One region of the Pandoraea sp. LA3 genome, then DNA from elsewhere that is predicted to be linked to it. Evidence: predicted binding sites of a transcription regulator. Region 1 holds the regulator's gene; each other region holds the start of a gene.

Region 1 (4,227 bases):
CTCTTGCCCAGACCCGAATCGCCGGTGAGCAGCACGCCCATCCCGAGAATATCGATGAAAACGCCGTGCATCGTGCATCGCGGGGCAAACACGCGGGAGATGTACAGGCGCAGGCTGTCGATGACCGACGCCGTGGACAGCGGCGTGGTGAACAGCGGCGTCGAGGAGCGAGTACAGCGCAGCACCAGATCGGGCGGCGCTTCCAGGCCGTCTGCCACCACGAGGAACGGCGGTTCCAGTGCGATGACTTCACCCATATGACGCTTGCGGTTCTCGTCCGTGAGGCGCTGGTAATAGCGCAACTCGGCCTCGCCGAGCACCTGAATCCGGTTCGGGTGGATGAGGTTCAGGTGACCCACGAGGTCGGCGCTGGAGGTGGCCGTAGCCACGCTCTCGGGCGTGAATCCGCGCTCCCACCCCTCATGGCCCGTGAGCCACGACAGACGCAGCGTCGCCGCGTTGTCGTCGAAAATGCTTTGCGCGTTGATGCCGGTCAGTTCCACCGCGTCGCCTCGTTCGGTTGGATGTGAGAGCTATTGAAGTCGTCTGTGTTCGCGGCGGTTCGTACCGGATGGCGCCCGGATCAGGGCTGCCAGTTCGCGAGTGCGGTATGGATCTCGTTCGCGCTCGGGGCGTTGATCAGTGTCTCGCGCATTGTGCGGTCGGAAAGCAACTGCGCAATTTCGGACAAGATCTCGAGATGCTGCTGCGTGGCCTGTTCGGGCACCAGCAGGAAAAACAGCAGGGACACCGGCTGGCCGTCAGGCGCTTCGAAAGGAATGGCTTCTTCGAGGCGGATGAATGCCGCCATCGGATGCTTCAGCCCTTTGATGCGGCCGTGCGGGATCGCGACCCCTTCGCCGAGTCCGGTGGAACCCAGACGTTCGCGGGCGAACAGGTTGTCAGTGACCGTAGCGCGCAGGAGCTGGGCATTCTTCTCGAAGAGAAGGCCGACTTGCTCGAAGACGCGCTTCTTGCTGGTGACGGACAGTCCAAGCAGGATGTTGGACTCAGGTAAGAGTTTGAATAAACGGTTCATCTTGTAATGCGGGCGAACGCTTAGTCGCCCTCCAACCCCCGATTGACCTCGCATTATAGACCACCCGCCGCCGTGCTCGCGGAGTGACACCGAACTGGGCCGAACCATACAAAAGGGGCCGTACTACGGCCCCGCGGTGGGTGTTGCCAGACTTACGAGAGACGGATATACGCTCGGGTGGTTCCTTGCGGGTTTTCGTCAGTGTCAGTCAATGCGATGACCACGCCTGAACCGAGCTTATTGCAGCGGTTCCGCCTCAGGAGGGAGTTGGTGGTGCTTGATAGCCTCGCGACCGTGATCCTGAACCTTGTCCTTGTACTGCACTACCTTGCGGTCGAGCATGTCGATCAGCTTGTCGATGGCGGCATACATATTCTCGTCACACTTCTCGACGAAAATTTCCTTGCCCTTGAGATTCACCGTGACGCTCGCGTTCTGGCGTCCCGCTTTCTCCTTGGACTTGTCGACAGAAAGGATCACCTCGACACTAATGACCTGATCGAAATGCCGCAACACGCGTTCAAGCTTGTTGACGACATATTCTTTCAGTGATGCCGTGACTTCGAGATGATGTCCACTGATCTGAAGATTCATAGCTGCTCTCCTTGCTGAAATGCCGAAGTGCACGCCGCGTCATCGTTGACGCTGGCTGGCATGAGCGCGAGCCATTGACGAGACGCAATGTCGCACTGCGGCGTTATGCCCCAGTCGCCAACATGGCGCACCAGGACTGTCCTACAAAGATTTGCGCAAGTTCACTGCGGGGATTCGCATGGCCTCGCGGTATTTCGCGACGGTGCGCCGCGCCACCACAAAACCTTGCTCTGCCAGCAGTTCCGCGATTCGGCTGTCGGAAAGGGGGCTCTGCGGGTCTTCTGCTCCTATGAGTTGCTTGATGAGTGCGCGGATGGCGGTCGATGACGCAGCGCCTCCGGCTTCCGTTGCCACGTGTGACCCGAAGAAGTACTTGAGCTCGAAGGTTCCAAATGGAGTGAGCATGTACTTACTCGTCGTCACCCGTGAAATCGTGGATTCATGTAAACCCAGCGTATCAGCAATCTCGCGTAAAACCAAGGGCCGCATGCCGATTTCGCCATGCGTGAAGAAGTTCTTTTGACGCTCGACAATGGCCTGCGCGACCCGCAGGATCGTGTCGAAGCGTTGCTGGATGTTCTTGATCAGCCAGCGCGCTTCCTGCAACTGCTGTTGGAGGTTGCCGGTGCCCGGATCGTTCCGGTTGTTTCGCAGAATCCGCGCGTACATTTCGTTGATACGCAGACGCGGCATGACTTCCGGGTTGAGTTCGGCCGTCCAGCCGCTTCCCTGCTTGCGTACCAGCACGTCCGGCACGACGTAGTCGGCCTGCGGCGAGCCATACGCCGCGCCCGGGAACGGGTCCAGCGAGCGGATCAGTTGATGGGCGGCGCGCAGGCCATCCTCGGTCACGCCGAGCAGGCGGCGCAGGCGGGTGTAATCGCGCGCGGCCAGTAATTCCAGGTGATCGGTGACGATGCGAAGCGAGAGCGTACGCACGCTGCTGGCGGGCAGACGCTGAAGCTGCAACCGCAGGCATTCCGCCGGGCTGCGGGCACCCACGCCCGCCGGATCGAAGCTTTGCAGGAGGGCGAGCGCTGCGTTGATCTCTTCGGTCTCGAGCGCCAGTTCTTCGGGCATTTCCGCCTGAATTTCGTCGAGCAGGGAGCCGAGATAGCCGTCTTCGTCGAGCGACTCGATCAGAAACTCCACCAGCGCGCGGTCGCGCGGACTGGCCTTGGTCAGGCGCAACTGGGCCAGCAGATGTTCGCGGAGGTTGGGATGGTCGACGTGCAGTTGCGGGCGCGCGTTGTCGTCGTCGTCCGATGCGCTGCCCGAGCGGGCAAAGTCGTTCAGGCTCCAGTCGCTGCCGTTGTCCTGGGCGTTGTCGTCGAAGCGGGCCTCGCCGTCCAGCTCACGGGCTTCGTCGTGACCATTGGCGGGTTCCGCGCTGTCGTTCGAACTACTGGACGACGAACTCCGCTCGTTGCGCAGCGACCCGTCGGTACCCACACGCACCGAGCCGGCGAGCCAATCGTCCTCGCGTTCGAGCATCGGGTTCTGGGTGAGGGCGTGCTCGACTTCCTGCTGAAGTTCGAGCGTCGACAGTTGCAACAACCGGATCGATTGCTGCAACTGCGGCGTGAGGGTCAGGTGCTGCGAGGTGCGGAGTTGAAGAGTCGGTTTCATAGCGTGTCTCGCCTTCATTGTAGAGGCTTTGTCACGCCAACGGAACCGGCCTGACCTCCTATCGGAGGCAGGGTTTACATGCGAAAAATTTGCTTTACATCCGGAAATTTTCGCCCAGATACACGCGACGGACGCTTTCGTCCGCGACGATCTGGTCAGGTGTGCCGGCGGCGAGCACCGAGCCTTCGCTGATGATGTAGGCGTGATCGCAGATGCCGAGCGTCTCACGCACGTTGTGATCGGTAATCAGGACACCGATGCCACGGTCCTTCAGGAAGCGCACGATGCGCTGAATTTCCAGCACCGCGATCGGATCGACGCCCGCGAACGGTTCGTCGAGCAAAATAAAACGCGGCTGCGTGGCCAGCGCACGCGCGATTTCCACGCGACGACGCTCGCCGCCCGAGAGCGACATGGCCGGATTCTCGCGCAGATGGCTCACCTGAAGCTCGTCGAGCAGCGATTCGATACGGCGCTCGATTTCGTCGCGCTTGAGCGGCTTGCCGTTCGCATCGACCTGCAATTCGAGCACGGCGCGAATGTTGTCTTCGACCGTGAGCTTGCGGAATACCGACGCTTCCTGCGGCAGATACGACACGCCCATGCGGGCGCGCTCGTGAATCGGCAGTTCGCTGATGAGGTTGCCGTCGAGCTGAATTTCGCCGTCGTCGGCGGGCACCAGACCCACGATCATGTAAAACGACGTGGTCTTGCCGGCACCGTTCGGTCCGAGCAGTCCGACGACCTCGCCGCTCTTCACGTCGAGCGACACGTCCTTCACGACGGTACGCGCGCCGTACTGCTTCTTGAGCGAGCGTACGACGAGTGCGCTCGGCTTGCCGGCGAGGCCCGCGCCCTGATTGATGGTCGAGGCGTTGCTGCTGGCGGTGCTGTTGGCAGAATTACTCACGCGGATTCCCGATGGACTTGGAGGGCGACAGCGGCGACATATCGCCCTTGGGGGC
Region 2 (4,227 bases), on a different contig from region 1:
TCACATCACACACATGCAGCCAGATCGGCCGGGATTGTTCAGTCATGGCAGCCCCTTCAAGGCAATCAAGCAGTCAGGCAGTCGTGGTTTCGGTGGACAGCGCGTCGGCGGGCACGCCGGAGACCGTCAGCGGACGGTACTCGTTGGCCTGCGTGCCGTTGATGCGGGCTTGCCACGGATCGGGCAGACCGTCGAGCGAGAACAGCAGACGCTCGTACAACGCCCGACGATTGGCCGCATCGGCCACCACGCGTTGCTTCACGTAATCGAGGCCGACACGGTCGAGGTAATGCACCGTGCGGTCGAGGTAGTAGGCCTCTTCGCGATACAACTGAAGGAACGCGCCGGTGTACTCCTTGACCTCTTCGGCCGTCTTCACCTTGACGAGGAACTGCGCCACTTCGGTCTTGATACCGCCGTTGCCGCCCACGTACAGCTCCCAGCCCGAGTCGACGGCGATCACGCCCACGTCCTTGATACCGGCTTCGGCGCAGTTGCGCGGGCAGCCCGATACGGCCAGCTTCACCTTGTGCGGCGACCACATGTTCGCGAGCATCGTTTCCAGATCGATGCCCATCTGCGTGCTGTTCTGCGTGCCGAAGCGGCAGAACTCGCTGCCCACGCATGTCTTCACGGTACGGATCGACTTGCCGTACGCGTGCCCCGACGGCATGCCCAGATCGCGCCAGACATTCACGAGGTCGTCCTTCTTCACGCCGAGCAAGTCGATGCGCTGACCACCCGTGACCTTCACCATCGGAATCTGATACTTGTCGGCCACGTCGGCGATGCGGCGCAATTCGCTCGCATTCGTCACGCCGCCCTTCATCTGCGGAATGACGGAGAACGTGTTGTCCTTCTGGATGTTGGCGTGCACGCGTTCGTTGACGAAGCGGCTTTGCGGATCGTCCACCGCCTCCTTGGGCCACGTGCTGAGCATGTAGTAGTTCAGTGCGGGACGGCACGTGGCGCAGCCGTTCGGCGTACGCCATTCAAGGAAGTCGAAGGCAGCGCGATGCGTGGTGAGACGGTGCTCGCGCACGGCGCGGCGAACGTCCGCGTGCGACAGATCGGTACAGCCGCACACCGCCTTTTCCTTCGGTGTCGCGTCGTACGTCGTGCCCAGCGTGCTCATCAGAATCTGCTCACACAGGCCTGCGCAGGACCCGCACGAACTCGCCGCCTTGGTGTGCTTCTTCACTTCGTCGAGCGTGAACAGACCCTTCTCGGTGATCGCCTTGACGATGGTGCCCTTGCACACGCCGTTGCAACCGCACACTTCGTCGCTGTCGGCCATGGCGGAGGCCCGGCTCTGGCCTTGCGTGCCGACGTCGCCCACGCTCGTCTCGCCGAACATGATGCTGCTGCGCAACTCGCCCAGCACGCGCCCTTCGCGCAGCAGCTTGAAGTACCACGCACCGTCGGTCGTGTCGCCATAGAGACAGGCGCCGACGAGCTTGTCGTCGCGAATCACGAGCTTCTTGTAGACACCGCTCGCCGGGTCCGACAGCACGATTTCTTCCGTGCCTTCGCCACCGAGAAAGTCGCCGGCCGAGAACAGATCGATGCCGGTGACCTTGAGCTTCGTCGAGAGCACCGAGCCGCGATAGCTGCCGATGCCCATGAGCGCCAGGTGATTCGCACAGACCTTGGCCTGCTCGAACAGCGGCGCGACGAGACCGTACGCCACACCGCGATGGCTCACGCACTCGCCCACGGCGTAGATGCGCGGGTCGTAGGTTTGCAGCGTGTCCGAGACCACGATACCGCGCGCGCAATGCAGACCGGCCGCTTCGGCCAGCGTCGTGTTCGGACGGATACCGGCAGCCATCACCACCAGATCTGCGTCGATCGCTTCACCGTTGCCGAACTTCACCCCGCGCACGCAGCCCGTCTCGTCGCCGAGAATTTCCGATGTCTGATGCGACAGGCGGAACGCGAGACCGCGCGCTTCGAGCGACTGTTGCAGCAGCTTGCCAGCGGTGTTGTCGAGCTGACGTTCGAGCAGCGTGTCGGCGAGGTGCACGACGGTGACGTCCATGCCGCGCAACTTCAGACCGTTGGCCGCTTCCAGACCGAGCAGACCGCCGCCGATCACGACCGCACGACGCTTCACGCGCGCCGTCTCGATCATGATTTCGGTGTCGCGAATGTCGCGGTAGCTGATCACGCCATCGAGATCCTTGCCCGGCACAGGCAGGATGAACGGGCTGGAGCCGGTGGCGATCAGCAGGCGGTCGTACGGCGCTTCGGTGCCGTCGGCACAGCGCACGACGCGACGCGGCCGGTCGATCTGCGTGACTTCCTTGCCCAGATGCAGCGTGATGCCCTTTTCCGCATACCAGTCGAGCGGATTGAGCACGATGTCCTTGAACGACTGCTCGCCCGCGAGCACCGGCGAGAGCAGGATGCGGTTGTAGTTCGGATGCGGCTCCGCGCCGAATACGGTGATGTCGTACTGATTCGGTGCGATCTCAAGCAGCTCTTCGAGCGTGCGGATACCGGCCATGCCGTTGCCGATGACGACCAGACGAGGTTTGCCCATGTTGTCTTCTCCTGTTGCCGCGCTTCATGCTCCGGAACCCGGTCCCGAAGTACAGCCCCGAAAAACAAAACGGCGTCCGTCCGCGCCGAAGCACGGAGGGACGCCGTTGTCCTGTGGGTACGTCGCAGGCTGTCCCGCCCGACGCCGCACCAGAATTCGTTGCCGGCGACGCCTTTGCCGCTAGCGTTATGGCTAACGCAACAAGCGTGCCAGCAGGAACGGGACTATCGGCAAAGCGTTGCCGGACAAGGAGAAGACATGAAGTTGTCTATGGGAAGTGTCCGATTCTTGAGCGTCATCTGCTGCACCGCAGCAGTGCACGACACGGGGCGCCTGCCCCGTGCGCACCATCATGATGCCTACATGCGGTGCGTCGGCACCTTGGTCGTCACCTCATCTCGACGGTGACGGCTGATGCCCGCTCACCTGCGCGCCGGCGTCGGCCGGCAGACGCGCGCCGTCGATCATGGCGAGCAGCGCGATCCCGGCCATGACGACGAACGTCCAGCGAAAACTCGCGGTGCTGAACGGCGTGACACCGGCGACCTCGGTGATCTTGAGCACGAGCGCACCGAGCGCGATGCCCATGCCGGTCGTCATTTGCTGAAGCGCCGAGGACAGCGTGCTGGCGCCGCTCATGTCGGCCGGCGGCACGTCGGCATAGGCCAGCGTCGCCAGCGTGGTGAACTGCACCGAGCGACAGATGCCGCCGAAGAGCAGCACCAGCGCAATGATCCACAGCGGCGTCGTTGCCGAAAGCATCGCGCACAGGGCAAAGCCCACGACCACGAGCCACCCGTTGCCCAGCAACACCCTGCGGAAACCGAAGCGGCGCATGATCGGCGTGGTCGCCGGTTTGATGCCGAGGTTACCCGCGAACAGCGCGAGCATCAGCAACCCGGACGTCACGGCGCTCATGCCGAACGCCAGCTGGAACATCAGCGGCAGTAGAAACGGCGCGCTGCCGATGGCGATCCGAAACATCGAGCCGCCCCACACGGTGACCGCAAACGTCTGCACCCGCATCGCCCCCAGATTGAGAAGCGGATGCGACGTGCGGCCGAAGTGGCGGATCGACCACGCCATCGCCAGGCCGCCGATGACCAGGCAACCGATCACGGCCGGCCAGTCCGCCGGGGTGCGGCTCGCGAGTTCGACACCGAACATCAGCAGGCTGGCCCCGACGCCGCTCGCGACGAATCCCGCCAGATCGAACGGCTTGCGCTGCCCCGGCGACGGCTTCACCAGCCATAACGCCGCCGCGAAGGCCGCCATGCCTAACGGAACGTTGATGAGAAAGATCCAGTGCCAGCTCCATGTCGACGAGATGAAGCCGCCGAGCGCCGGACCGAGCACCGGGGCGGCGAGACCCGGCCAGGTGATCGTCGCGATGGCGCGCACCAGCGCCGGCTTCGGCGTGCTGCGCAGCACGACCAGACGGCCGACCGGGACCATCATGGCGCCGGCGAGCCCTTGCAGCACACGACACACGGTGAACATGTCGAGACTCGTGCTCATCGCGCACAGCACCGACGCGAGCGTGAAAAGCGCGATTGCCGCCGGGAACACGCGACGCGGCCCCAGCCGGTCCGCGAGCCAGCCGCTCGCCGGAATGAATGCTGCGAGTGCGACGAGATAAGCCGACAGGCCGATCGAGAGCTGCGAGGGAGCGACGCCGAAGT
Region 3 (4,227 bases), on a different contig from region 1:
CAGGAAACGCCGCGCAGTTGATGGCAACGAACGGATAGTCGCGCCGGCGGCTCGCGTTGTGGATGCCTTGCGCCAGCAGTTCCTTGCCCGTGCCGCTCTCGCCGTGCACGAGCACGGTGGAGTCGGTCTGCGCATATCGGCGCGCCAGTGCGCGGGCCTGTGTCATGGCGGCGGAGTCGCCGATCAGATCCTCGAGACGGTAGCGTGCCACGAGGTGTCGTGGGCGATGACGCGAACGCAGCGACCGGTCCACCCGGGCAAACGACTGCGAATCCTGACAGGTAAGCAGCGCCCCCGTGAGCGTGCCCTGATCGAGCAGCGGAATGCGGTTGACGACCCACGTCTTGCCCGCCATCGACACGATGGCTTCGAGTTCGGCGCTCGCGCTCTCCAGCGTGCGGGCGATGTCGAGCGCGGGGGCGATGGCGTCGAGCGGGCGCCCGACCGCGTCGGCCACCGTCACGCGGAGCATGCCGGCCATCGACGCGTTGATCGCTTCGATGCGTCCGTTCAGGTCGACGGCGGCCACGCCTTCGTGCAAGTGTCGCAGCACCGTGTCGAGACGCTCGCGCCGTTGCGCTTCGATGCGCCCGAGGCGCGCGACTTCCAGCGCCGTATCGAACGCGGCGCGCACCGAATCCTGCGAGTAGAGAAAGATGCCGGTCAGCCCGGCGCGCTCGGTCAGTTGCGTGACCAGCCCCGGGCCGACGATGACCTGCATGCCCTCGTCGCGCAGGCGGTGCACGAGGTCTTCGGCATTCTGCGCATCGACGTAAGTGTGCTGGGCGATGTCGATATGAAAGGCGCTCTTGAAGCGTTCGAACTCGGCGGCCGGACGCGCGTAGGACACCAGCGCGATGCGCGAGTCGGGCGACGTCGACGGCAGCGCGCGTCGCGCGCGGGCCAGCGCATGCATGACGTCCGAGCCGGTGACCTTCACGAGCACGACGGGCAGTGCCAGGCGCTCGCGCAGGAAGTCACCGTTCGATCCTGCCGCGACGATGCCGTCGACACTCCCGGCGGGCAGCCGCTCCAGTGCCTCGATGACCGCCTCGTAACCCTTGTCGACGATATGCACTTCGGCTTGCGCGGCGTAGTCCGGCACGATGTCGCGATACAACTCGCCGAGCTTGCTGATGCCGACCGCCCAGATCACCGGCTTTCGCATGGCGGGCATCGATCCTGCGCGCGCCGCGCTCAGGGCGCCCGACGCGCCGACCGGCAGACGGGAAGGCAGGTCCGGAGGGATCGAATTCGGCATGGCGGGGTGCGAGGTGGCAGAGATTGATGGCGTCACATCGTAGCATGTTGCGACGATGTGTTTCATTTTTCGTTTCAAAATGAAACGTTCTGAGACGGGATGCCCGCCAATCGAGGCATATTTACCTTGACGTAAACGTCATGCCGGCGAAGAATTTCCGTCGACAAATGAAGGCGTTACGCCTGCGGAGCCATCGCATGTTCACAGCCGTGGCGCAGGCTGGCACGTCCGTTGCTATGACGTAATCGCTACTCAACCCACGTGCGATGCTGCGACGTCATGCCGCGCATCGTGCAAGACACGACCGAGGGACTCAAGTGACGCAAACCATTCGTTCGGCCGGCGCCGCCTTCCGCGAGGCCGTCAAGACCGAGCAACCGTTGCAGGTTGTCGGCGCGATCAACGCCAACCACGCCTTGCTCGCCAAGGCGGCCGGTTTCAAGGCGATCTATCTCTCGGGCGGCGGTGTCGCCGCCGGCTCGCTCGGCCTGCCCGATCTGGGCATCTCGACGCTCGACGACGTGCTCACCGACGTGCGCCGTATTACCGACGTGTGCGACCTGCCGTTGCTGGTGGATGTCGACACCGGTTTCGGTCCGTCGGCCTTCAACATCGCGCGCACGGTGCAATCGCTGATCAAGTTCGGCGCGGGCGCGATGCACATCGAAGATCAGGTCGGCGCGAAGCGCTGCGGCCATCGTCCGGGCAAAGCCATCGTGACGCAGCAGGAGATGGTCGACCGCATCAAGGCGGCCGTGGACGCGCGCACCGACGAGAACTTCGTGATCATGGCGCGCACCGACGCGCTCGCCGTCGAAGGGCTGCAAGCCGCGATCGACCGTGCCTGCGCATGCGTCGAAGCGGGCGCCGACATGATCTTCCCCGAAGCGATGACCGAACTGCCGATGTATCGCCAGTTCTCCGACGCCGTGAAGGTGCCCGTGCTCGCGAACATCACCGAGTTCGGCTCGACGCCGCTTTTCACCGTGGAAGAGCTCAAGAGCGCGCAGGTCGGTCTGGTGCTGTATCCGCTCTCGGCGTTTCGCGCGATGAACAAGGCGGCGGAAAACGTCTATCACACCATTCGTCGCGACGGCACGCAAAAGGCCGTGCTCGACACGATGCAAACCCGTGCCGAACTCTATGAGAGCATCGGCTACCACGCCTACGAACAGAAGCTTGACGCGCTGTTCGCCCAACAGAAATAACGAACCCCTGATCCTGGAGGAATGAGCATGAGCGAGACGACTGCCACCGGCTTCAAGCCGAAGAAATCCGTCGCCCTGTCGGGTGTGACCGCAGGCAATACCGCGCTGTGTACCGTGGGCCGTTCGGGCAACGATCTGCACTATCGCGGCTACGACATTCTGGATCTGGCGCAAACCTCGGAATTCGAAGAGATCGCCTATCTGCTGGTCTACGGCAAGCTGCCGACGGTGGCCGAGCTGCGTGGCTACAAGGCCAAGCTCAAGTCGCTGCGCGGTCTGCCCGCCGCCGTCAAGGACGCCCTCGAAGCCGTGCCCGCCGCCGCTCACCCGATGGACGTGATGCGCACGGGCGTGTCGGTGCTCGGCACCGTGCTGCCGGAGAAGGACGACCACAACATTCCCGGCGCGCGCGATATCGCCGATCGTCTGATGGCGAGCCTCGGCTCGATGCTGCTGTACTGGTATCACTACAGCCAGAACGGCGTGCGTATCGACGTGGAGACGGACGACGACAGCATCGGCGGCCACTTCCTGCATCTGCTGCACGGCGAGAAGCCGTCGGACCTGTGGGTGCGTGCGATGCACACCTCGCTGATTCTCTACGCAGAGCACGAATTCAACGCGTCGACGTTCACCGCGCGCGTGATCGCCGGTACGGGCTCGGACATCCATTCGGCCATCACCGGCGCCATCGGCGCGCTGCGCGGTCCGAAGCACGGCGGCGCGAACGAAGTCGCCTTCGAAGTGCAGAAACGCTACAACTCGCCGGACGAAGCCGAGGCCGACATCCGTCAGCGCGTCGAGAACAAGGAAGTGATCATCGGCTTCGGCCACCCGGTCTACACCGTGAGCGATCCGCGCAACAAGGTCATCAAGGAAGTCGCCCACGAGTTGTCGAAGGAACAGCAGAACACGGCGATGTACGACATTGCCGAGCGTCTCGAGTCGGTGATGTGGGACGTCAAGAAGATGTTCCCGAACCTCGACTGGTTCAGCGCCGTGAGCTATCACATGATGGGCGTGCCGACCGCGATGTTCACGCCGCTGTTCGTGATCGCGCGCACGTCCGGCTGGAGCGCGCACATCATCGAGCAACGCATCGACAACAAGATCATTCGTCCGAGCGCCAACTACACGGGACCGGAAGACCAGACGTTCGTGCCGATCGAGAAGCGCTGAGTACCGACGCTCGACCCTCGGCACCGATGGGCTCTCTGTGGGCCGATCGGCACCGGGGCGTCTCGATCCAGCGTCTGCCGTTCCTACCGTCCCCCATACGCGTCAAATCCATAACACCGCGACATGAACACCGCCTACCGTAAATCCCTGCCGGGGACGTCGCTCGACTATTTCGACGCCCGAGCAGCTGTCGAGGCCATTGCGCCCGGCGCGTACGACTCCCTGCCGTACACGTCGCGCGTGCTGGCCGAAAACCTCGTGCGCCGCTGCGAACCGGCGGCGCTCACCGACTCGCTCCGACAACTGATCGAGCGACGCCGCGACCTCGATTTTCCGTGGTTCCCGGCACGCGTCGTGTGTCACGACATTCTGGGGCAGACCGCGCTCGTCGACCTCGCCGGGCTGCGCGACGCCATTGCGGCGCAAGGCGGCGACCCCGCACTGGTCAATCCGGTGGTGCCGACGCAACTCGTGGTCGACCACTCGCTGGCAGTCGAATGCGGCGGTTTCGATCCGGACGCGTTCGCGAAGAACCGCGCGATCGAAGATCGTCGTAACGAAGACCGCTTCGACTTCATC

The links. Region 1 encodes sigma-54, which starts transcription at its own class of promoters, with help from an activator protein. Its sites were predicted from a motif close to TGGCANGNAANCTGCTTT; they were not measured.
Region 2: a site for sigma-54 is predicted at 2,740-2,757, ahead of nirB (nitrite reductase large subunit NirB). Genes of this name have one in related genera too.
Region 3: a site for sigma-54 is predicted at 1,482-1,499, ahead of prpB (methylisocitrate lyase). Genes of this name have one in related genera too.

The regions. Positions count from the first base shown of each region.
Region 1 is NZ_PTPY01000034.1:217,771-221,997, reverse strand. It holds gene hprK (HPr(Ser) kinase/phosphatase) at 1-503, opposite strand, end outside; gene ptsN (PTS IIA-like nitrogen regulatory protein PtsN) at 584-1,039, opposite strand; gene raiA (ribosome-associated translation inhibitor RaiA) at 1,277-1,633, opposite strand; gene C5N93_RS15160 (RNA polymerase factor sigma-54) at 1,775-3,262, opposite strand; gene lptB (LPS export ABC transporter ATP-binding protein) at 3,357-4,127, opposite strand; gene lptA (lipopolysaccharide transport periplasmic protein LptA) at 4,165-4,227, opposite strand, start outside.
Region 2 is NZ_PTPY01000029.1:25,022-29,248, forward strand. It holds gene nirD (nitrite reductase small subunit NirD) at 1-46, opposite strand, end outside; gene nirB (nitrite reductase large subunit NirB) at 74-2,545, opposite strand; gene C5N93_RS09580 (MFS transporter) at 2,939-4,227, opposite strand, start outside.
Region 3 is NZ_PTPY01000035.1:358,073-362,299, forward strand. It holds gene prpR (propionate catabolism operon regulatory protein PrpR) at 1-1,177, opposite strand, end outside; gene prpB (methylisocitrate lyase) at 1,579-2,469, shown strand; gene prpC (2-methylcitrate synthase) at 2,497-3,648, shown strand; gene acnD (Fe/S-dependent 2-methylisocitrate dehydratase AcnD) at 3,772-4,227, shown strand, end outside.